3 regions of the Lentzea rhizosphaerae genome follow, and region 3 is predicted to be linked to each of the others. Evidence: riboswitches for the same ligand, from Rfam matches in the RefSeq annotation. Region 3 holds a riboswitch; each other region holds the start of a gene.
The links. Region 3 has a riboswitch for glycine ahead of gcvP (aminomethyl-transferring glycine dehydrogenase). Riboswitches for the same ligand answer to the same signal wherever they lie in the genome.
Positions count from the first base shown of each region.

Region 1: it holds a riboswitch for glycine, as region 3 does, so the genes downstream of both, gcvT (glycine cleavage system aminomethyltransferase GcvT) here and gcvP (aminomethyl-transferring glycine dehydrogenase) in region 3, are expected to answer to the same signal.
Region 2: it holds a riboswitch for glycine, as region 3 does, so the genes downstream of both, gcvH (glycine cleavage system protein GcvH) here and gcvP (aminomethyl-transferring glycine dehydrogenase) in region 3, are expected to answer to the same signal.

Region 1 is NZ_JBHRZI010000015.1:84,730-92,448, reverse strand. It holds gene ACFOWZ_RS17355 (GNAT family N-acetyltransferase) at 1-160, opposite strand, end outside; gene ACFOWZ_RS17350 (acyl-CoA dehydrogenase family protein) at 268-1,404, shown strand; gene ACFOWZ_RS17345 (CaiB/BaiF CoA transferase family protein) at 1,401-2,525, shown strand; gene ACFOWZ_RS17340 (hypothetical protein) at 2,863-3,042, shown strand; gene ACFOWZ_RS17335 (hypothetical protein) at 3,207-3,701, shown strand; gene ACFOWZ_RS17330 (hypothetical protein) at 3,908-4,291, shown strand; gene ACFOWZ_RS17325 (DUF3817 domain-containing protein) at 4,306-4,608, shown strand; glycine riboswitch at 4,654-4,744, shown strand; glycine riboswitch at 4,746-4,833, shown strand; gene gcvT (glycine cleavage system aminomethyltransferase GcvT) at 4,933-6,027, shown strand; gene glyA (serine hydroxymethyltransferase) at 6,043-7,308, shown strand; gene ACFOWZ_RS17310 (COG4315 family predicted lipoprotein) at 7,701-7,719, opposite strand, start outside.
Region 2 is NZ_JBHRZI010000011.1:316,301-324,019, forward strand. It holds gene ACFOWZ_RS08820 (TROVE domain-containing protein) at 194-1,783, shown strand; gene ACFOWZ_RS08825 (winged helix-turn-helix transcriptional regulator) at 1,866-2,219, shown strand; gene ACFOWZ_RS08830 (hypothetical protein) at 2,216-2,842, shown strand; gene ACFOWZ_RS08835 (L-serine ammonia-lyase) at 2,829-4,193, opposite strand; gene gcvH (glycine cleavage system protein GcvH) at 4,223-4,603, opposite strand; glycine riboswitch at 4,666-4,758, opposite strand; gene ACFOWZ_RS08845 (alpha-L-fucosidase) at 4,897-7,140, shown strand; gene ald (alanine dehydrogenase) at 7,245-7,719, shown strand, end outside.
Region 3 is NZ_JBHRZI010000027.1:278,452-286,170, forward strand. It holds gene ACFOWZ_RS31210 (maleylpyruvate isomerase family mycothiol-dependent enzyme) at 1-259, shown strand, start outside; gene ACFOWZ_RS31215 (class I SAM-dependent methyltransferase) at 271-876, shown strand; gene gcvP (aminomethyl-transferring glycine dehydrogenase) at 1,038-3,929, opposite strand; glycine riboswitch at 4,082-4,180, opposite strand; gene ACFOWZ_RS31225 (Clp protease N-terminal domain-containing protein) at 4,237-5,181, opposite strand; gene ACFOWZ_RS31230 (MerR family transcriptional regulator) at 5,261-5,827, opposite strand; gene ACFOWZ_RS31235 (bifunctional nuclease family protein) at 6,133-6,606, opposite strand; gene ACFOWZ_RS31240 (MerR family transcriptional regulator) at 6,758-7,312, opposite strand; gene garA (glycogen accumulation regulator GarA) at 7,346-7,719, opposite strand, start outside.

The DNA of each region.
Region 1 (7,719 bases), on a different contig from region 3:
ACCGCGGGCCGTCCTCCAGCTTGCGGCGCCAGTCGGCTTCGGTGAACGCCTCCTCGCGGGCGAGCGTCGAGCCGAACCCACTCGGATCCGAGCCCAGCGCCTCCAGCCGGATGTCGCGCCAGAGCTCCCAGTCGTCCGGCGTGACCTGGTGGATCTGCATACCGAGCAGTCTGGACGACCGGGGTGGGAATTTCGCTCAGTTTTTCGGGTGACGGCCTGGCGCGGCGGTCATGGCGTGGACCACCGCCCGGTGGTTTCGTGGAACGCATGGCAGAGCGTCGATCGCGGTGGATGGACAGCGACCTGGACCAGTTGCGCCAGCTCGCCCGCACGTTCATGGAGAAGGAGGTCGCGCCGCACCAGGAACGCTTCGCCGAGCAGAAGCAGGTCGACCGCGACCTGTGGCGCAAGGCCGGTGAGCTGGGGCTGCTGTGCCTGAGCATCCCCGAGGAGTACGGGGGCGGCGGCGGCACGTTCGCACACGAGGCCGTGCTGCTCGAGGAACAGGCACGCGCCGGTGACAGCTCGTGGGGCAACAGCGTGCACAGCGGCATCGTCGCCCACTACCTCAACTCCTACGGTTCCGAGGAGCAGAAGCGGCGCTGGCTGCCCAAGCTCGCGTCCGGCGAGTACGTCGGCGCGATCGCGATGACCGAACCCGGCGCCGGCTCCGACCTCCAGGGCATCCGCACCAGGGCCATCAGGGATGGCGACGAGTACGTCATCAACGGCTCGAAGACGTTCATCACGAACGGTGCGCACGCCGACCTGGTGATCGTCGTCGCGAAGACCGACCCGTCGCAGGGTGCTCAGGGCATCTCGCTGATCGTCGTGGAGAACGACATCCGGCGCGGCCGCGTGCTCGACAAGGTCGGCATGAAGGGGCAGGACACCGCCGAGCTGTTCTTCGACGACGTGCGGGTCCCGGTCTCCAATCTTCTGGGTGACTCCGAAGGTCTGGGGTTCATCCAGCTCATGCAGCAGTTGCCGCAGGAACGGCTGATCATCGGCGTTTGCTGCATCGCGGGCATCGAGGCCGCCGTCGAGGTGACGCTGAAGTACGTGAAGGAGCGGACAGCGTTCGGCAAGGAGCTGATGAAGTTCCAGAACACCCGCTTCAAGCTCGCCGAGTGCGCGACCGAGGCGGCTGTGACCAGGTCGTTCATCGACGAGTGCATCGAGAAGCACCTGCGGGGTGAGCTCGACGTGCCGACCGCGGCGATGGCGAAGTGGTGGGCCAGTGACCGGCTGGGCAAGGTCGTCGACGAATGCGTGCAGCTCTTCGGCGGCTACGGCTACATGAACGAGTACCCGATCGCACGTGCCTGGTCCGACGCCCGCGTGCAGCGGATCTTCGGCGGCACGAACGAGATCATGAAGGAAATCATCGCGAGGTCCCTGTGAGCGGGCCGCTGGCAGGACTTCGCGTCATCGAGCTCGCGGGCCTCGCGCCCGCGCCGTTCGGCTGCATGGTGCTCGCGGACCTCGGCGCGGACGTGATCCAGGTGCACAAGCCGGGGAGCCGGACGACGGTCCCCGGCGACTTCCTGGGCCGCAACCGGCGCTCGATCGCGATCGACACCCGCAGGCCGGAGGGCGCCGAACTGGTGCTGGGCCTGGTCGAACGCTCGGACGTGCTGGTGGAGGGCTTCCGGCCAGGAGTGACCGAACGGCTGGGCATCGGGCCCGCGCAGTGCCTCGCCCGCAACCCGCGCCTTGTATATGGACGCATGACCGGCTGGGGCCAGGACGGTCCGCTCGCCGACCGGGCCGGGCACGACATCAACTACATCGCCGTCGCGGGTGCGCTGGAGCCTTTGGGACGGGCCGGTGGGCCGCCCTCGTTCCCGATCAACCTGCTCGGCGACTTCGGCGGGGGAGGGCTGCTGCTGGCCCTCGGCGTGCTGGCCGCACTGTATGAAAGGGAGCGCTCCGGGCGTGGGCAGGTCGTGGACGCGGCCATGGTCGACGGGGCGGCGTTGCTGACGACGTTCCTGCACGGGATGAAGAACGCGGGCATGTGGTCCGGTGCGCGCGGCGAGAACATGCTCGACGGCGGCGTGCCGTTCTACGACGTCTACGAGGCCGCGGATGGGCAGTTCGTGGCCGTGGGCGCGCTGGAGGAGAAGTTCTACGCCGACCTGGTGCGCGTGCTGGGCTTGGAGGACGCGCCGTCGCGCAACGACCCGGCGAACTGGCCTGAGCTGCGGGAACGCATCGCGGCGGCGGTGAAGACGCGCTCTCGTGACGAGTGGGCCGACCTGGCGCGGGAGACGGACGCGTGCCTGGCTCCGGTGCTCACGCCCGAGGAGGCGGCGCGTCACCCGTACAACGCAACGCGTGCCACGTTCGTGGACGTCGAGGGGGCGCTGCACCCCGCGCCGGCTCCGCGCTTCGACCGGACGCCGACGTCGGTTCCGACGCCTCCGGTTTCGACCGGGGTGCACACCGGGGAAGTGCTTGCCGACATGGGTGTGGCGGATGCCCAAATTATGGAACTGCGGCGGTCAGGAGTAATTGGCTGAATGCTCGGGTGCGCATTAATTGCGACACGACGACGTGACAGAGCGTGATGCCGGCGGTTCGGCATACGGGTGAGACCCGGTACAACAGTGTCTGGTCCAAGCTGTGGGATGCGAGGGTGTCCGTGTTCACCTCGTGCCCAGGACATCGGCGCTGGACAGAGAGCTCTTTAGCCGCCATTCGGGTGACATTCCCCGTCATGTAGGCGTGTGCCGCTGGTGGATCCCGGGAACAGTTGGGCGTGGTCGTTGTTCATCGCATGGGTGAATGAGGGACCATGACGGGTGACACGGGCGGTCCGCCGCTCACCCTGTGAACGACATGGACGGAGAGGTACCTGTGAACCTCAAGAAGGTGCTAGTGCTGGCGGGCGTCGCGCTGGTGCTGTTCCTCCTGATCACCCAGCCCGAGCAGTCCGCTGCCGCGGTTCAGCAGGTCCTCGGGTGGCTGCGACAGGGCGCGGAGTCGATCATCACCTTCGTCAGGAGCCTCTTCGGGACGGCAACCCCCGTCGCCTAGTGACTCTCGGTGATCCTCGGCCGTTCGGACTGAGCCGGATGGGTGGAATGAGGCCAATCACGCACTGGTAACGGGTGTTCTGGGGATTCAGGGTCTGGCGATTGTCAGACCTACCGAATACCTTCCGCTGCAATGGCCGATCCCCGACCGACGAGGAGGCATGGATGGTCGAGGACTCCGGGGTCCACGAGCTGTTGAAGCAGTGGGCGGCTGAACGGTCTGATGACGCAGAGATGCAGGAGGTGAACCGGATCAAGAACGCGTGGCTCGCGGAGGCTCCCCCCTCGGCGCCAGGCATCCCAGTGCAGCGGGGTGCCGCACGGAGCGGGTCGCGTGGCTTGGTCAAGGTCGACTCGGCGGATCCGGCCTACGTGGCCGCGATGCGCAAGCGGGCGCCGGAGGCACCCGAGGCACTGCTCGCCGCCGCGGCGAGCTACTGGCAGCTGGTTGGTGACGTCAGCGAGGCCGAGCAGTGGTGGGACGCGGGCATCAGCCCGTTGGACCAGCGTGCGCTCGACTACCGCGCTGCCGGCCTCAGCCCTGCCGACCTCGGGAGGCGCCTGGGACCGATGACGGTTCTCCAGCACCTTCGCCGTGGTTCTGCCGCGGCCTGGTGCGTCGCACGTCTGCAGAGGCAGCGCCGGGACGGCGTGGCGTAGGGCGCAACGAACGGGAGGGGTGTGCTCGCGGGAGCGCTCGCCGAAGTTCGTTCCGCGTGTTTTGTGGGGGCCGAGCCCCCACACCCCAGCCGGGGCAAGCCCCCGGACCCCCAACCGGGTCGGCCTCCTTATGCGGAGGCCCTACCCAAGTGATGTACGGGGCAGGCTCTCGGAGGCGGGAGCCCTACCCAAGTAGGCTGGAGGTCGTGCGCGGCCTCCTCACCCCTCAGCGAATCTTGATCGGGCTCGGCTGCCTGGTCGCTCTGATCGCCTGTTGCGGGCTCGCGTGGTGGCAGTGGCAGCGCTTCGAGTCCGCCAGCGGCACGTTCCAGAACCTGGGTTACGTGCTCCAGTGGCCGCTCTTCGGCCTCTTCCCCCTCTTCATGGTGTGGCGCTTCCGCCGCCTGTCGCGCCAGCGCAGTGACGAGGCTCTCTCCGCGCCGGAGCCGGTTGTCGCCGCTCCTGAGCCGGTGACTACCGTTGACGCCGTCAAACCCGCGCCTGTCGAGCAGTTCGACGACGAAGAAGACGCGGAGCTCGCGGCCTACAACCGCATGCTCGCGGACCTCAACGCGCGGGACGGTCGTTGAGCGAAGGCGGGCAGATGAAGGGTGCGTTGACCCGGTTCAGGGTCATGGCTTACGTGGTCGGTGTCTTCCTGCTGCTCCTGGTCGTGGCGATGGTGCTCAAGTACGCCGCGGACATGGGCGGGTTCATGAAGGTCGTCGGCCCCGTCCACGGCTTCCTCTACGCCATCTACCTGGTGATTTCCGTCGACCTGGCGCTCAAGCTGCGCTGGTCGATCAAGGGCACCGCGCTCGTGCTCCTCGCCGGCACCGTGCCGTTCCTGTCGTTCTGGGCGGAGCGCAAGGTGGTCGAGAAGACTGCGCAGGGCGTGCCGCTGTGACGTTTGGCCTGCTAGCGTCTGGGGCTACCAACTGAACACGGCCGTCGATGTCGCGCGGGAGAGCTCACTTGAGTGTGGGCGCCGAAGGAGCAACTCCTCCCCGGAATCTCTCAGGCACAGATACCGCACGACGAAGGCAACTCTGGAAAGCAGGCCCATCGGCCTCGCCCACGGTGCAAGTCGCGTTCCGCGCGGCGAAGCTCTCAGGCTCATGACAGAGGGGGAGGCTGCTCTGGAAGAGGAGTCTCCGATGGACCGTGTCATTCTTCTGTTGCCTCAGCCGGCCTGGTCCGGCTCTTCGGCGCACCCTGGAGGAGCGTTCTGATGTCCCGCCTCACGCCTCTGAACGCCGAGCACGAGCAGCTCGGCGCGATGTTCACCGACTTCGCGGGCTGGCGGATGCCGCTGCGCTACTCCAGCGAGCTCGCCGAGCACCACGCGGTGCGCACCACCGCGGGCCTGTTCGACCTCACGCACATGGGTGAGATCGTGCTGACCGGACCGCAGGCCGGCGAGGCCCTCGACTACGCGCTGGTCGGCCACATCTCCGCGCTGGCCGTCGGCAAGGCCCGCTACACGATGATCACCCAGGCCGACGGCGGCGTGATCGACGACCTGATCGTGTACCGGCTGGGCGACGAGGAGTACATGGTCGTCGCGAACGCCTCCAACGCGGCCGTGGTCGCCGAGGCACTGGTGGAGCGCGCCGCCGGTTTCGACACCGTCGTGACGGACTCCTCGACGGAGTACGCGTTGATCGCGATCCAGGGCCCGAAGTCGGTCGAGATCCTGTCGGGCCTGACCGACACCGACCTCTCGACGGTCAAGTACTACGCCTCGTACCCGTCGTCCGTCGCGGGCGTGGACGCGCTCCTGGCCCGCACCGGCTACACGGGTGAGGAGGGCTTCGAGCTGTTCCTCGCGCCCGCCGACGCCCCGGCCGTCTGGAACGCGCTGCTCGAGGCCGGTGCCGCGCACGACCTCAAGCCGTGCGGCCTCGGCTGCCGCGACACGTTGCGTCTCGAAGCCGGAATGCCGTTGTACGGCAACGAGTTGACGACGTCCCTCACGCCGTACCACGCGAACCTCGGCCGCGTCGTGAAGCTCGACAAGCCGGGCGACTTCGTGGGCCGCGACGCGCTGACGAAGGTGTCGGAGTCCGGTGTGGACTCGGTCCTCGTTGGACTGAAGACCCCCGAGCGCCGCGCCCCGCGCCACGGTTACGCGGTGCTGAACGGCGACGAGGTCGTCGGCGAGGTCACCTCGGGCGCCCTCTCCCCGACGCTCGGCTACTCGGTGGCCATGGCCTACGTCACGAAGGCGAGTGCCGAGCCGGGCACCCAACTGCTGGTGGACGTCCGCGGCAAGAAGCAGCCGGTCGAGGTCGTCGCACTTCCGTTCTACAAGCGCGCCAAGTAATAGGGAGATCCTCAGATGTCCGAGCAGTTCAACGCCTCCCTCGCGGAGTACGACCCCGAGGTCGCCGAGGCCGTTGCCGCCGAGCTGGCGCGCCAGCAGGGCACCCTCGAGATGATCGCCTCGGAGAACTTCACGCCCGTGTCGGTGTTGCAGGCACAGGGTTCCGTGCTCACCAACAAGTACGCCGAGGGCTACCCCGGCCGCCGCTACTACGGCGGCTGCGAGCACGTCGACGTGGTCGAGCGCTTGGCCATCGAGCGCATCAAGTCGCTCTTCGGCGCCGGCTTCGCGAACGTCCAGCCGCACTCGGGCGCGCAGGCCAACGCGGCCGCGATGTTCGCCCTGCTCCAGCCCGGCGACACGATCCTGGGCCTGGACCTCGCGCACGGCGGCCACCTGACCCACGGCATGCGCATCAACTTCTCCGGCAAGCTCTACAACGTCGTGCCGTACCACGTCTCCGACGAGGACGGCCGCGTCGACATGGCCGAGGTCGAGCGCCTCGCTGCCGAGCACCGCCCGAAGCTGATCGTCGCCGGCTGGTCCGCCTACCCGCGCCAGCTGGACTTCGCCGAGTTCCGCCGCATCGCCGACTCGGTCGAGGCCTACCTGATGGTGGACATGGCCCACTTCGCCGGCCTGGTGGCCGCAGGGCTCCACCCGTCGCCCGTGCCGCACGCGCACGTCACCACGACCACCACGCACAAGACCCTCGGCGGTCCCCGCGGCGGCGTGATCCTGTCGAACGACGCGGACATCGCCAAGAAGATCAACTCGGCGGTGTTCCCGGGCCAGCAGGGTGGGCCTCTGGAGCACGTGATCGCGGCCAAGGCGGTGGCGTTCAAGCACGCCGCCTCGCCGGAGTTCGCGGACCGTCAGCGGCGGACGCTGGAGGGGGCGCGGATTCTCGCGGACCGTCTGTCGCAGGCGGACGTCGCGGCTGCTGGGGTGAAGGTGCTGACCGGGGGCACCGATGTGCACCTGGTTCTGGTCGACCTGGTCTCGTCCGAGTTGGACGGGAAGCAGGCTGAGGACGTGCTGCACCAGATCGGGATCACGGTCAACCGCAACGCTGTTCCCAATGACCCTCGGCCGCCGATGGTGACGTCTGGGCTTCGGATTGGTACGCCGGCGTTGGCCACGCGCGGGTTTGGCGAGGTGGACTTCGCTGAGGTTGCTGATGTGATTGCTGAGGCGTTGAAGCCTGGGGCTGCTTTGGAGGAGCTGCGGGGGCGGGTTGAGGTTTTGGCGGCCAAGCATCCGTTGTACTCGACGCTCTGAGTCCTTGGCGTTCTGAGCGTTCGGGTTGTTGAGTTTCTGATCTTGTCGGACCCCCTGAGCAGCGTTTGGGCTCAGGGGGTCCTCCTTTTGGGGGGACGCCTGCGTTAGCTTGCGCTGGCCGCGTTTTCGGGGTGCGCCTGGTTGCGTGGGCCGTCTCCCTGTTGCGTTGGACGGATACGTGCGCAGGGCATGCGGTTCGGCGTCGCCTCGCCTTCGGCCTCGACTTGAGCTCGTCTCGCCTTCCGCGCGGCCCTGAAGAGAAGGGCGCCACCTCTTGGCGGCGCCCTTCTGCCTTTGAGCGAAACGACGGGAACCCCGGCCCCTTCCCCAGGGCCGGGGTTTCACCGTGTCAGGGTGTTGTGTGTCTCAGATGGACCGTCCTAACGGGAGATTCAGGCTGCCGGTGCCGTC
Region 2 (7,719 bases), on a different contig from region 3:
CTTCACACGTGTCCGGTGCGAAGCAGAGGGTTACTTCCACTGTTAATGGGCGGGTCGTGGGTTCGAATCCCACCAGCCACTTCGGCTGTAGCTCAGTTGGGCAGAGCAGCTGATGTACCTTCCGCGACCTCGATCTCGGACACGTGTGTCGTTCGTGGGCTCCCTTTCTTTTTGTCTTGAGGGGAGAGAGCCGATGGCGAAGTTCAACATCTTTCGCGCACGTCCGGCGGGCACCAGCCCGGTCGCCACGGCGCCGGCACCGTCGACGACCACCTACGAGGGCGGCGACGGCTACGCCCGCGACACGAAGTCCGAGCTGTTCCTGCTCGCCGTGTCGAACATGGGCGGCGAGGACACCTTCTACGAGTCCGGCAACCAGCGGGACAACCGCTTCGCGCAGCTCGTCCGCGCCGTCGCGCTCACCGATCCCGAGTGGATCGCACGGCTGCTGAAGTGGCTGCGCACCGAGGCGAACATGCGCACGGCGTCGCTCGTCGGCGCGGCCGAGTTCGTGTCGGCACGGCTCGCCGCCTCCGCTGACGCGGGCGTAACCAACCGCGCGGTCGTGGACTCGGTGTTGCAGCGCGCGGACGAGCCGGGTGAGCTCCTCGCCTGCTGGACGGGCGCGAACGGCCGGCGCGTGCCGAAGCCGATCAAGCGCGGCATCGCGGACGCGGTGCGGCGCCTGTACGACGAGCGCGCGGTCCTCAAGTGGGACAGCGACGCCCGCGGCTACCGCATGGCCGACGTGCTGAACCTCGCCCACCCCTCGCCGGCCGCCGACTGGCAGGGCGCGCTCTTCCAGTACGTGCTGGACCGGCGCCGCGACGCCGACGTGGCCGTCCCGGAGGCGCTGCGGGTGATCGCGGCACGCCGTGAGCTCATGGCGTGGCCGGTCGACCAGCGACGCGCGCTCTTCGGGCGTCCCGACGCGGCGGACGTGCTGCGCCGGGCCGGGATGACCTGGGAGGCCGTGGCGGGGTGGCTGCAGGGGCCGATGACCCGTGAGGTGTGGGAGGCGCTGGCGCCGTCCATGGGCTACATGGCTCTTTTGAGGAACCTCAGGAACTTCGACGAGGCCGGCATGTCCGACGAGGTCGCGTCTCAGGTCGCGGCACGTCTGGCCGACCCCGGCCAGGTCGCCCGCTCGCGGCAGTTCCCGTTCCGGTTCCTGTCCGCGTACGAGGCGGCGCCGAGCCTGCGCTGGGGCCACGCCCTGGACCAGGCGCTGCAGGCGTCGCTCGGCAACCTGCCCGCACTGCCGGGCCGGTCGCTGATCCTCGTCGACACCTCGGCGTCGATGTCGCACGGCACGATCTCGGCGAAGTCGAAGGTCACCCCGGCCAAGGCCGCGGCGGTGTTCGGCGTCGCACTGGGCGCGAAGGGCGAGCAGGTCGACGTCGTGGGCTTCGCGGACGGCACGTTCCGGCACGACGTCGCGCGCGGGGCTTCGGTGATCCGCGAGGTCGACCGGTTCCTGAAGAGGATCGGTGAGGTCGGACACGGCACCGACATCATCGGGTCGTTGCAGCGCAGCTACCGGGGCCACGACCGCGTGTTCATCATCTCGGACATGCAGACGGTGGCCGGGCACCACGGGAAGGGCGTCTCGGACGCCGTGCCGCGGCACGTGCCGGTCTACGGGTTCAACCTGAACGGGTACCGGCAGGCCGCGTACGCGACCGGCAAGGCCAACCGGCACGAGTTCGGTGGCCTGACGGACGCGACGTTCCGCCTGGTCCCCCTTCTGGAGGCGGGCCAGAACGCCACCTGGCCGTTTTAAGATGAACGGCGCTTTTGTCCACCTCAGGTGGACAAAAGCGCCGTTCATCCAAAAACCACTAACTATCAGTTAGTATGCTGGTATGGACTTCAACGTGTTCGCCAAGGCGTGCCCGTCGCGCCCGACGCTGGAGCACGTCACCGGCAGGTGGGGCAGCCTGACGATGGGCGCGCTCGTGGACGGTCCGCTGCGGTTCAACGAGCTGCGCCGCCGCGTCGACGGGGTCAGCGAGAAGATGCTGTCCCAGACGTTGCACGCGCTGGAGCGCGACGGGCTCGTCCACCGCGAGGCGCAGCAGACGAACCCTCCGCGCGTCGACTACAGCCTCACGCCGCTCGGGCGCGAGACGGCGGAACGGCTGCTGTCGCTGATCCACCTCCTGGAGACGCGGATGCCCGAGGTGCTCGCGGCGCAGCAGGCGTACGACGCCCGGTGAAGGGCTGCCTGTACTGCTGGACCCAGGCCGAGCTGGACGTCCTCGACGGCGATCCCGCGCTGGTCCCGTACGACATCGTGAAGCAGTTCGCCCGGGAGTCCACGGATCACTTCGACCGCGACGAGTACGAGCTCGCGTGGCGGCGGCTCGCGCACCGGGTGGTCGGGGTCCTGGAGAACGAGCCGGACTCCATGTACACCACGGGACTGGAGCAGGCGCGCTTCACCAGTTGGCCTGAACACGAGCGCATCGCGCTGCGGTCCATGATCACCGACGTCGTCGTGCGCGCGGCCGGGGACGAGCAGCGCTGGCCGGCGTTGAACGACCTGATCCAGGCTGCAGCCCAGCTGGACCAGGACATGACCCCGTGGCTGCGTCTGGTCGAAAGCCTTCCCGACGGGGCCTTCGCGCATCTCGCCGCCTACTGGTCGCGGGACTTCCTGGTCAGCGACAGCAGCACCTACGGCGCCTGGCTGTTCTGGAAGAACCCCTCGGCGGGCGAGCAGATCGAGGAGTGGCTGCTCACCGCCGCCCTGCGCGACCGTCTGTCCGCAATGGACAGCGAGGTCGCGCAGAGGGCGCTGGAGCAGATCGACCAGGTGGCCGAGTTCAGCACTCGATGACGTTCACGGCGAGGCCGCCGCGTGCGGTCTCCTTGTACTTCACCGACATGTCCTTGCCGGTGTCGCGCATGGTCTTGATGACCTTGTCCAGCGAGACGAAGTGCGAGCCGTCGCCGCGCAACGCCATGCGCACCGCCGTGATGGCCTTGATGGACGCGACGGCGTTGCGTTCGATGCACGGGATCTGCACCAGGCCGCCGATCGGGTCGCAGGTCAGGCCGAGGTTGTGCTCCATGGCGATCTCGGCCGCGTTCTCGACCTGTTCCGGCGTGCCGCCGAGGACCTCGGCCAGGCCACCGGCGGCCATCGAGCACGCAGAGCCGACCTCGCCCTGACAGCCGACCTCGGCGCCGGAGATCGACGCGTTCTCCTTGAACAGCACGCCGATCGCGCCCGCGGTGAGCAGGAACCGGACGACACCGTCGTCGTTGGCTCCCGGCACGAACTTCGTGTAGTAGTGCAGAACCGCGGGCACGATGCCGGCCGCGCCGTTCGTCGGTGCGGTGACGACTCGGCCGCCCGCCGCGTTCTCCTCGTTGACCGCCAACGCGAAGAGCGTCACCCAGTCCATGACGCGCAGCGGGTCGGTGACGAAGTGCTCGCCCTCCAGCCGCTTGCGCATCTCGGCGGCGCGGCGGCGGACCTTGAGACCGCCGGGCAGGACGCCCTGTTCGGTGCAGCCGCGTTCCACGCACTCCTGCATGACGTGCCAGATGTGCAGAAGTCCTTGCCGGACCTCGTCCTCGCTCCGCCACGACAGCTCGTTGGCCATCATGATCTCGCTGATCGACAGGCCGGTTTCGCGGCAGCGCGCGAGCAGTTCGTCGCCGGTCAGGAACGGGTGCGGCAACGGTGTCGTGTCCGGCTTGATCCGGTCCGTGCCCGAAGCGTTCTCGTCGACGACGAAGCCGCCGCCGATCGAGTAGTAGACGGCGTGCTCGACCGACTCGTCGCCCTTGTACGCCTCGAAACTCATCCCGTTGGGGTGCAACGGAAGCGACTTGCGGCGGTGCATGACGAGATCGCGGTCGTGCACGAAGCCGATCTCGTGCGCGCCGCCGAGCCGGAGCCGTCCGCCCGCGACGATCTCCTCGACGCGGGTGGCCGCGACCGTGGGGTCGACTTCTTCCGGGAGGTTGCCTTCGAGACCGAGGAACACGGCCTTGGGGCTGCCGTGCCCGTGCCCGGTCGCACCGAGGGAGCCGAAGAGCTCGACGTGCACGCGGTCCACTTCGGACACCCGCGAGCCGAGCTTCTCGACGAACATCGCGGCCGCGCGCATAGGGCCGACGGTGTGGGAGCTGGACGGTCCGATGCCGACGGAGAAGAGGTCGAAAACGCTGATCGCCACTGATCAGTCCTTCGTGGTGGGGTCCGCTGTCAGTCTTTGGTGAGCTCGGCGTACTTCGCCGCCGTGAGCAGGTTCTCCGCCGACTCGACGCGCACCTTGAACAGCCAGCCGGCACCGTACGGCTCGTTGTTGATGACCGCCGGGTCGTCCACGACAGCGCTGTTGACCTCGATCACCTCACCGGTGACGGGCGAGAACAGGTCGCTGACCGACTTGGTGGACTCGAGCTCGCCGCACACCTCGTTGGAGACGACCTTCGCGCCGACCTCGGGGAGCTGAACGAAGACGATGTCACCGAGGGCGTCTGCGGCGTACTCGGTGATCCCGCAGGTCAACGGGTCCTGGGTACCCGGCGTCCAGTCGACCCACTCGTGTTCGTGGGTGTAGAGCAGGTTCTCGGGGAACTCCACGGCGACTCCTCTGGCTGTGACGGGTCAGGACAACTAACGCCCCCTCCGCCGTGCAGAGTTGCCTACCCCGAGCGGTCTTGCTGCCTGAGAGTGTGCGGGAGCTTGCCCCTTCGGCGCCCCGACCAGTTCGTCGAGGTCTCTCCCACTCGGGTTCTGGTGCCTCACGGGCACCGCGGCCGGTCTTCAGTTCTCGGCGCGAACGCTATGTGCGGCCACCGCCAAGTGTCAACGCGAGATGGTTGACATCGGGACGAGCGCTGCCAGGGTGAGGTGAGGCAGACATCGGAGGTCTCATGAGGAAACCGTTCGTCCTCACCCTGCTCGCCTCACTGGTGCTGACTCCCGTCCCGGCTGCGTCGGCCGCAGACGCCCCAGCTCCCCTCACCGTCCCCATCGGCCACCTCTTCGACAACGACGGCATCGACACCGCGTCGGACCGGACCGGGAACTTCGACGGCTCCGGCTACGCGTTCCCCGCGGAGGGTCTGCCGTCCGGCCAGGTCACGGCCGATGGTGTGCCGTACCTGTTCCCGGGAAATTCACAGACCAAGAACAACAACGTGGTCGCGACGGGCCAGCGGATCGAGCTTCCGAAGGGCCGTTATCTCACCGCGCACTTCCTCGTGGCGTCCTCGTACGGGGCGGCCGGCGGGACCGCCACGGTGCACTACGCGGACGGATCGTCCACGACCGGTGCTCTCAGCGGACCTGACTGGTACTCCGGCAGTGGTCCGATCTCCGCGCCGTTCCGGTACTCGCCCGGCGGGACCGACCAGCACCCGGTGTCGATCGGGACCGCCCAGGTGTGGGCGGATCCTCAGAAGGACGCGGTCGCCGTCACGCTGCCGGTGACGAACCCGGCGGTCGAGGGCAAGTCCTCGCTGCACGTCTTCGCGCTGTCGTTGCAGCCCGCAGGCAAGGGCGAGGTGCTCGCGGTCCGCGGCGCGCGCAGCACGACCAAGCTGCCGCGGGTGGGTGGTCAGACGATCGAGGCCACCGTCGTGAACCTCGGCGACCGGTGGGTCTCGAACGTCTCGGTGCGGGCGGAGGGCCTCGGTGTCGTGACGCTCCAACCGGCGCTGGTTCGTCGGCTCGCGCCCGGTGAGGAGGCGCGGGTGCGGATCGGAATCCACGCCTACCGGACCGGCACGTTCGACGGGAAGGTCATCGCGTCGTCCGGACGTGTGTCGGCCTCGCAGAAGGCCAGGTTCACGCTGGGAGTGGCGGACTACCAGGCGACCGACGCGTCGCTCGGCACCCACGAGTCGCCGTACTGGTTCGACGACGCGAAGTTCGGGATCTTCATCCACTGGGGGCTGTACTCGGTGCCCGCGTGGTCGCCGCCGGGCGAGCAGTACGCGGAGTGGTACTGGCAGTGGATGCAGAACCCGTCCAACGCCGTGAACGCCTACCACGCGGCGACGTACGGGAAGGACTTCGCCTACGACCAGTTCATCCCGCAGTTCACCGCGTCGAAGTTCGATCCGCGCGAGTGGGTGAGGTTGTTCGAGGAGGCGGGCGCGAAGTACTACGTGCTGACCTCGAAGCACCACGAGGGCTTCGCGCTGTGGGACTCGAAGGTGTCCGGCCGCGACTCCGTCGATCTCGGGCCACGCCGCGACCTGGTGAAGGAGCTGTTCGACGCGTCGCGGAAGTACACGCCTGGACTGAAGAACGGCCTCTACTTCTCGATGCCTGAGTGGTTCAACCCGGACAACCCGTGGAGTGGCCACGGGCCGCGCAATCCCTACTCCGGCGCGCCTGAGCCCTACACCGGCTACCAGGCCGGGAGGGATTTCGTGAAGGACTACCAGGCGCCGCAGATGACCGAGCTGGTCGACGGGTACGACCCGGACGTCATCTGGTGTGACATCGGCGGCGCGAACGACTCGCGGCGGGTGCTGGCGGACTACTTCAACAAGGCCAAGAACCGGGCCGTGCCCAAGGACGTGACGGTCGACGACCGGTGCGGCATCCCGACCCACGACTACACGACGCCGGAGTACGCGACGTACCCGAACACCGTGGTGAAGAAGTGGGAGGCCTCCCGCGGTCTCGACCCGCGCTCGTACGGGTGGAACCGGGCGACGCCGGACTCGATGTACATGACCGCGGACGAGGTGATCGACACGCTGGTCGACACGACGTCCAAGAACGGCAACTTCCTGCTGGACATCGGCCCGCGGGCGGACGGCTCGATCCCGGAGATCATGCAGCAGCGCCTGCGCGAGACCGGGGCGTGGCTGCGGACGAACGGCGAGTCGATCTACGGCACGACGTACTGGTCGCGGATGGCCCAGCTGGGTTCGCTGCGGTTCACCGTGAAGCCGAACGAGGCGTTCTACATCACCTCGCTGGACCGGCCGGGGTCACAGCTCGTGGTCGACGCACCGGTGCCGGTGCGCGATGGTGACCGCATCACGCTGCTGGGGCACGACAAGCCCCTGAAGTGGACCCGATCGGGTGGAAAACTGGTGGTCGACGTGCCTGCGGGCGTCGGCCAGCACGCATGGGTGTTCAAGGTCGCTTTGTCCTAGGAGAACAACCGGACAGTGCCCGGATAGTGCGATCCGCACGGTGACATGACCTTCCGGCTGCCTCACATTGTGAGACAGAGGCCAGCCCGATCGGAGGAGTCACCGTGCGGATCGCAGTTCCCCGCGAGATCAAGAACCACGAGTACCGCGTCGCCCTCACCCCGGCGGGCGCTCACGAGCTGACCAGCCGCGGCCACGACGTGTTCGTCGAGCAGGGTGCCGGTCTGGGTTCCGCCATCACCGACGAGGAGTACCTCGCCGCGGGCGCCAAGATCCTCGCTTCCGCCGACGACGTCTGGGCCGAGGGCGACATGGTCCTCAAGGTCAAGGAGCCGATCGCCGAGGAGTACCCCCGTCTCCGCGCGGGCCAGACCCTCTTCACGTACCTGCACCTCGCCGCCGACAAGCCGCTGACCGAGGCGCTGCTCGCGTCCGGCACCACGGCCATCGCCTACGAGACCGTGCAGCTGCCGAACCGCTCCCTGCCGCTGCTCGCCCCGATGTCCGAGGTCGCGGGCCGCCTGGCCCCGCAGGTCGGCGCGTTCTCCCTGATGAAGCCCTCCGGCGGCCGCGGCGTGC
Region 3 (7,719 bases):
GTTGCAGCAGCTCGACCAGCGGATGCGGGAGAACGACGTGCCGGCGTTGCGGATCACGCTGGAACACGGGGACCGCGTGCTCGGGCACGGTGAGCCGGCCGGGACGTTGCGGACCACGTCGTTCGAGCTGATGCGGGCGATCGGCGGGCGGCGGTCCGCGGACCAGATCAAGGCGCTCGACTGGGACGGGGATCCGGACGTGTGGATCTCCTCGCTGGCTTTGTTCGGACGGCACCGGCCGGAGCCGTTCGAGGAGTAACTTCCTGCGGCGTGAACGACTGGCTGACGGACACCCGCGATTCCTACGACACGGTGGCGGTCGACTACGCCGACCAGACTCGCGAACTGCTGGACGGGCTGCCGCACCTGCGGGCGGCGCTGCGGTTGTTCGCGGAGGAGGTGCGCGGGCCTGTCGCGGACGTCGGCTGTGGACCCGGCATCATCACCGCACGTCTGCACGAGCTCGGGGTGGACGCGTTCGGGATCGACCTCTCCCCCGCGATGATCGAACTCGCGCGGGCGAGACATCCCGGGCTGCGGTTCGAGGTGGGGTCGATGACCGAGCCGCTCAACGTCTCCGTGGGCGGGATCATCGCGTGGTGGTCGTTGATCCACGTGCCGGACGAGCTCGTGCCGGCGGTGCTGGGGCACTTCCGGGAGGCGTTGCGCCCGAACGGGTTGCTGCAGCTCGGCTTCCACGTCGGCGACCGGACGAACCTGAAGACGCAGGGCTACGGCGGGCACCCGATGCGCGTCCACGTCCACCTGCGACGGCCGGAGCGCGTGGCGCAGTGGCTGCGGGAAGCCGGCTTCACGGTGGAGGCGCAGTGGTTGCTCGGCGAGGACGGGGCCGTCCTCTTCGCACGGCGCGGGTGAGACCATCTGGCGGTGAACGACCAGATCTGTCAGCGGTGCGGTGAAACCGTCGAGCTGGACGCCGAGGACTGCGGCGACCCCGCCTGCCCCGCCGGAGCTTGAAAGCGATGAACGGCGCTTTTGTTCACCTGAGGTGGACAAAAGCGCCGTTCATCAGTTGATCAGCTGTTGTAGGCGGAGAGCGGTGGGCAGGAGCAGACCAGGTTGCGGTCGCCCTTCGCGCCGTCGATGCGGCGGACCGGCGGCCAGATCTTCGGAGCAGAAGTACCGGCCGGGAACACGGCCTCCTCGCGGGTGTACGGGTGGTCCCAGGAGCCCGTGGTCACGCAGGCCGCGGTGTGCGGGGCGTTGCGCAGCGGGTTGTCCTCGACGGGCCACTCGCCCGCGCCCACGCGGTCGATCTCGCGCTTGATGGCGATCATGGCGTCGATGAACCTGTCGATCTCGGCCAGGTCCTCGGACTCGGTCGGCTCGACCATCAGGGTGCCGGCGACCGGGAACGACATCGTCGGGGCGTGCAGGCCGTAGTCGGCGAGACGCTTGGCGACGTCGTCCACCGTCACGCCGGTGGCCTTGGTGATCGGGCGCAGGTCGAGGATGCACTCGTGGGCGACGAAGCCGCCCTCGCCGGTGTAGAGGACCGGGTAGTGCTCGTCCAGCCTGCGTGCGACGTAGTTGGCGGCCGCCACGGCGGTCAGGGTGGCGCGGCGCAGGCCGTCGCCGCCCATCATGCGCACGTAGGCCCACGAGATCGGCAGGATCGACGCGGAACCCCAGGGAGCCGCGGAGATCGGGCCCACGCCCGTGGCAGGCCCGGCGGTCGGCTGGAGCGGGTGGTTCGGCAGGAACGGCGCGAGGTGCGAACGCACGCCGATCGGGCCGACGCCGGGGCCGCCACCGCCGTGCGGGATGCAGAACGTCTTGTGCAGGTTCAGGTGCGAGACGTCCGAGCCGAACTTGCCGTAGCGCGCCAGGCCGATCAGGGCGTTGAGGTTCGCGCCGTCGACGTACACCTGGCCGCCCGCGTCGTGGACCAGGCCGCAGACCTCGCGGACGGTGTCCTCGTACACGCCGTGGGTCGACGGGTAGGTGATCATGATCGCGGCCAGGTCGTCCGCGTGCTCGGCGACCGTGGAACGCAGGTGGCCCATGTCGATGTTGCCCTTGTCATCGCACTTCACGACGACGACGCGCATGCCGGCCATCACAGCGGACGCGGCGTTCGTGCCGTGGGCGGACGACGGGATCAGGCAGACGTCACGCGCTTCCTCGTTGCGCGAACGGTGGTACGCGCGGATCGCCAGCAGACCGGCGAACTCGCCCTGCGAACCGGCGTTGGGCTGCAGCGACACGGCGTCGTAGCCAGTGACCTCCGCCAGCCAGGCCTCCAGGTCGGAGACGATCTTCAGCAGACCGGCGGCGTCCTCGGCGGGCGCGAACGGGTGCAGCGTCGAGAACTCCGGCCAGGTGATGGACTCCATCTCCGCGGTCGCGTTCAGCTTCATCGTGCAGGAGCCGAGCGGGATCATGCTGCGGTCGAGCGCGACGTCCTTGTCGGACAACGCGCGCAGGTAGCGCAGCAGCGCGGTCTCGGAGCGGTGCGCGTGGAAGACCGGGTGCGTCAGGTAGTCCGACGTGCGGCGCAGGTCGGCCGGGATGCCGTCTGCGGTGTCGGCGTCGATCGCGTCCACATCGGCCCCGGTGACCCCGAACGCCTCCCACACCGCGACGAGGTGCGCCCGCGTGGTCTTCTCGTCGCACGCGATCGCCACGACGTCCTCGTCGACCTTGCGGAGGTTGATGCCGGCCGCGCGGGCCTTCTCGACGACCGCCGCAGCCTCACCGGGAACGCGGACCTGGACGGTGTCGAAGAACTCGCCGTGCACGACGTCGAGACCGGCCTCGCACAGGCCCGTGGCGAGCACGGTGGCCAGGCGGTGCACGCGGGTCGCGATGGCGCGCAGGCCCTCGGGACCGTGGTAGACGGCGTACATGGACGCGATCACGGCCAGCAGCACCTGCGCGGTGCAGATGTTCGACGTGGCCTTCTCACGGCGGATGTGCTGCTCGCGCGTCTGCAACGCGAGGCGGTAGGCCAGGGACCCGTCCGCGTCGACGGAGACGCCCACGAGACGGCCGGGCAGCTGACGCTCCAGGCCGGACCGGACGGCCATGTACCCGGCGTGCGGGCCACCGAAGCCGATCGGCACGCCGAAGCGCTGGGTGGTGCCGATGACGACGTCCGCGCCGATCTCGCCCGGCGCGCGCAGCAGCGTCAACGCGAGCAGGTCGGCGGCGACGACGGCCTGTGCACCGGCGGCGTGGATCTCCTCGATCAACGCGGCCTGGTCGCGCACCACACCGGACGCGCCGGGGTACGACAGCAGCACGCCGAAGAAGTCGCCGCCCAGGCCGAGGCCCTCGATGCCCTGCGACAGATCGGCGACGACGATCTCGATGCCCAACGGCTCCGCGCGCGTCTCGATGACGGCGAGCGTCTGGGGCAGCGTGTCGGCGTCGATGACGAACTTGTTCGACTTGGACTTGCCGGCGCGGCGCACCAGCGTCATCGCCTCGGCGGCGGCGGTCGACTCGTCCAGCATGGACGCGTTCGCGACGGGCAGGCCGGTCAGGTCGCCGACCATGGTCTGGAAGTTCAGCAGCGCCTCGAGACGGCCCTGCGAGATCTCCGGCTGGTACGGCGTGTACGCCGTGTACCAGGCGGGGCTTTCGAGGACGTTGCGCAGGATCACGCCCGGCGTGACGGTGTCGTAGTAGCCGAGACCGATCATCTGCGTCATCGGGCGGTTCTGCGCGGCCAGCTCACGCAGCTCGGCCAGCGCCTCGGTCTCGGTCGCCGGGACGGGCAGGTCCAGCACGAGGTCGCGCTCGTGGATGGACGACGGCACCGCGCGCTGCGCCAGCTCCTCCAGCGATCCGACGCCGATGACGTCGAGGATGCGCGCGAGTTCGGCGGGGCGCGGACCGACGTGGCGGTCGGCGAACGGGGTGCCGTGCTCGAGAGCGGCGAGCGGAATGCGGTCCTGCGTCATCAAACGCCTCCGGGGGCTGCGGGCACACGTGTCCTGGTGCCCTCCCCGCTCTGTCCGTACCCCGAAGGGCGCCTGAGAGGTTCACCCGCAGCTGCACGGGCTTTCACCGTCGGCGGGATCCCACTGCAGCGGGATCCACTTTCCAGAGGCGTCTCGCTCACGCGGTCCTGGATGCCTGAGAGGTTCCCGGGGAGGGACTTGCTCCTTCGGCGCCGGGCTCGTGGAATCCCGGTCTCTCCCGCCTGAGTTCAGCGACTACCCGCAAAGGATACCCGCAGGCAGCCCCGCTAGTCCCCAGGGACGCGACCTACGTCTCAACGGCGAGATCCCGCAACACCCGGCCGACGGGGTCCAACAGGTCGTCGCGCACCGCGACCAGCAGGTGCGCGGTGCCCACCACTTCCCCGCGCCGGGCCGCGACGAGCTTGGCACCCTCGATGAACCGCTCGATCCCGGCGCCGGTCGCCGCCGGCAACGTGGCCGGGTCCACACCGGCCGCCCGCAGCGCCGCCGCCCCGCCGGAGGAGAGCTCCGGCCGCAAGCGCCACCCGGCAGCAGTCAGCTGGTGGTCGACCGCGAGCACCGCCGCCACCAGGTCCGCCGCCGTTTCCTGACGCCCAGCGGCCACCGCGAGCCTGTTCGCCTCCATTCGCACGACGTTCAGCACCGGTCCGCCCGTGCTCTGGCGACGCAGGACGAACCGCGCCAGCCACCGCATGGTGCCGCTACCGGACTCGCCCTCCAACGCCCCCGCCTGGCGCAGCAGCCACACCGCCGAAGCGTCTTCCGGTTCTGCGGCCTTCCGCACGGCTTCGATCGTGGCCTCGACGTCCACCCGCAGAACGCCGAACAGCTCGGCGGCGCGTCCGGACGGCAGCGACAGCAACGCCACCGAGAGATGGGTCGTGGTCAGCACGCCGTCGCCGGCCTCTGCGATCGCCGACCGCAAACACCCGTCCAAGGCGCAACTCACCGGCAGCACGGGCTCGACGTGAGTGTGGTGGTGGGCAATGCGCATCAGCGCGGTGACCTCCGGACCGGACACGGCCGCGCCGCCGTCGTCACCGGTCCAGCCTCCGGCCACCGCCTGTGCCCGCACCGACTTGACGCCCAGCCTGCGGCCGCGGCCGATCGAGTCCGCCAGGGCGATCAGCAGGTGCTCGGTACCGACGAAGCCGGACTCCAGCCGCGACGCCTGCCGCGCCGCGTCGGCCAGGACCTTCAAAACCTGCCAGGAGGGTGTGCTCGTCATGTGCTCGACGCTAGGGAACAGCGCGGTCCGCACGCTTCGGCCGACCGGCCACGCGGGGCGGCCAGCCGGCCATGATCCTTCAGCCGGTGGCGCGCTCGCGGCGGCGGCGGGTCAGCTCGTCCTCGGTCATCGGGGCGATCTCGACGCCGTCCGCACGTTCGGCCGGGAACTCGTGGATGGTGCCGCTGATCTCGCGCATCGCACCGCTCACGGCGATGCCGAACACGCCCTGACCGCCCTGCAGCAGGTCGACGACCTCTTCCGGCGAGGTGCACTCGTAGACGGTCGTGCCGTCCGAGAAGAGGGTGATCTTCGCCAGGTCCTGCACGCCGCGCCGGCGCAGGTGGTCGACCGCGACGCGGATGTTCTGCAACGAGACGCCGGTGTCCAGCAGTCGCTTCACGACCTTGAGCACCAGGATGTCCTTGAAGGAGTACAACCGCTGGCTGCCGGAGCCGTGCGCCATCCGTATCGTCGGAGCGACGAGTCCGGTCCGGGCCCAGTAGTCGAGCTGCCGGTACGTGATGCCCGCGATCTGACACGCCGCGGGCCCCCGGTAGCCGACGAGTTCGTCCGGCAGCGAGGAGTCCGGGAACAGCTCACCCTGCTGCCCGGATTCGGCCCGAACGGGCGCTTCCTCGACCACGCCTGCCTCCCCTCGGAACGGCCACGAAAGTCGAGGCCGTCAAGCCGCTGCGTCAGCTCGCGCGAACCAGCGACGTCCACTCGAGTTCGACGGTAAGACCGGTCCGAGGGCAGGTCAACGCGACGCGCGGGGAGTGTCGACCCTCAACCTCAGGTAGAGAGTCATACCGTCACCCGAAGTAGGACGTTCAGGTGACGTTTAGTGATCGTTTAGCGGCCGAATCGGACGGAACGTAGCCCAAAAGAGCGACACTCGGGTGGAGCACGGTGGTTCCAAACAAGACGGACAGCGACACACCGCGAAACTCAGGTGTCAGCGCCCCTGAAGTCCTCAGGTGAGACCGAGTCGAGGAACTCGCGGAACTTCTCGACCTCGTCCTCCTGCTCGTCCGGGATGATGAGGCCGGCCTCGGCCAGCACCGACTCCTCTGCGTGGATCGGCACCCCCACCCGCAACGCCAGCGCCACCGAGTCCGAGGGCCGCGCGGACACCCGCACGTCGCCGTCGAACACGAGCTCCGCGAAGAACGTGCCCTCCTGCAGGTCGGTGATCCGGACCTGTTCGAGGTTGCGCCCCAGTGCCCCGATGACGTCCTTGAGCAGGTCGTGCGTCAACGGGCGGGCAGGGCGGACACCCTGCTGTTCGAGCGCGATGGCCGTGGCCTCGACCGAGCCGATCCAGATCGGCAGGTACCGCTCGCCCTCGGTTTCGCGCAGAAGAAGGATCGGCTGGTTCTGGGGCAGCTCCACCCGTACGCCGACGACGCGCATCTCGCTCATCGGGCCTCGCCTCCCTCTATGTCGTTCGGGAGTACCCGGATTCACACCCGAGCATCCCCCGGCGTACGTGTTCGACGCTACCCGCCAAGCGGGCCGTGTGCTCAATCGTTGCGGGCAGATCGTGATCAAGACTGCATCAGCCGCCGACAGGTCAGGACTGACGCAAGCCCGCTCTTACCAACAACGTGTGCAACGAGGTGAACAGGTCGGCCAATTCCCGGACCGTCTCGGGATCTGAGAAGGACTTCAGCAGAACCACCTCGTGGTCCGCTGCCGCGCGAACCGCGCGCAGGTGTTCGCGCTCGACGCCGAGTCCGGTCATCGTCCGGACCGTGCGGAGCACGGTGATGTCGTCGGTGGTGAAACGGCCGGTGGGACCTGGGCGCAGCAGACCGTCGCGTTCCAGCTGGGACAGCTGCTCGGCGCTGATTCCGGTCTGGGCAAGCAGATCGATCCGCGTCACCGCAGTGGACACAGCGGTGGCGGTGTCGAGCTGCTCGCGGATCACCTTGAGCGGCAGGTACCTGTCGCGTTGTGCGGACAGCACGAACCGCAACCTCTCGACGTCCGCCACGCTGAACTGGCGGTAGCCGGAGGCGGTGCGTGCCGGGCGGACCAGCCCCTCCGCTTCCAGGAAGCGGATTTTGGAGATGGTGACCTCGGGGAACTCGGGGCGGAGCTGCGAGAGCACCGCCCCGATGCTCAGTCCCCCACGTTGTGGCCGCCCGGCCGTCACGCGTCAGGCTCCCGCGGAGCCAGGACCCGTCAGGAAGACGAGGCGGAACTTGCCGATCTGGACCTCGTCGCCGTTCGCGAGGACGGCCTGGTCGACCGGCTCGCGGTTGACGTAGGTGCCGTTGAGGCTGCCGACGTCGATGACGACGAACTCGCCGCTCTCCCTGCGGAACTCGGCGTGGCGGCGCGAGACCGTCACGTCGTCGAGGAAGATGTCGCTGTCGGGGTGGCGCCCTGCGCTCGTCGTGTCGCGGTCCAGCAGGAACCGGGAACCGGCGTTCGGACCGCGCTTCACCACGAGCAGCGCGGAACCGGCGGGAAGGGCGTCGACGCCGGCAACGGCCGGCTCCTGTGCGGGCGCCTCGGCGCCTTCGACCT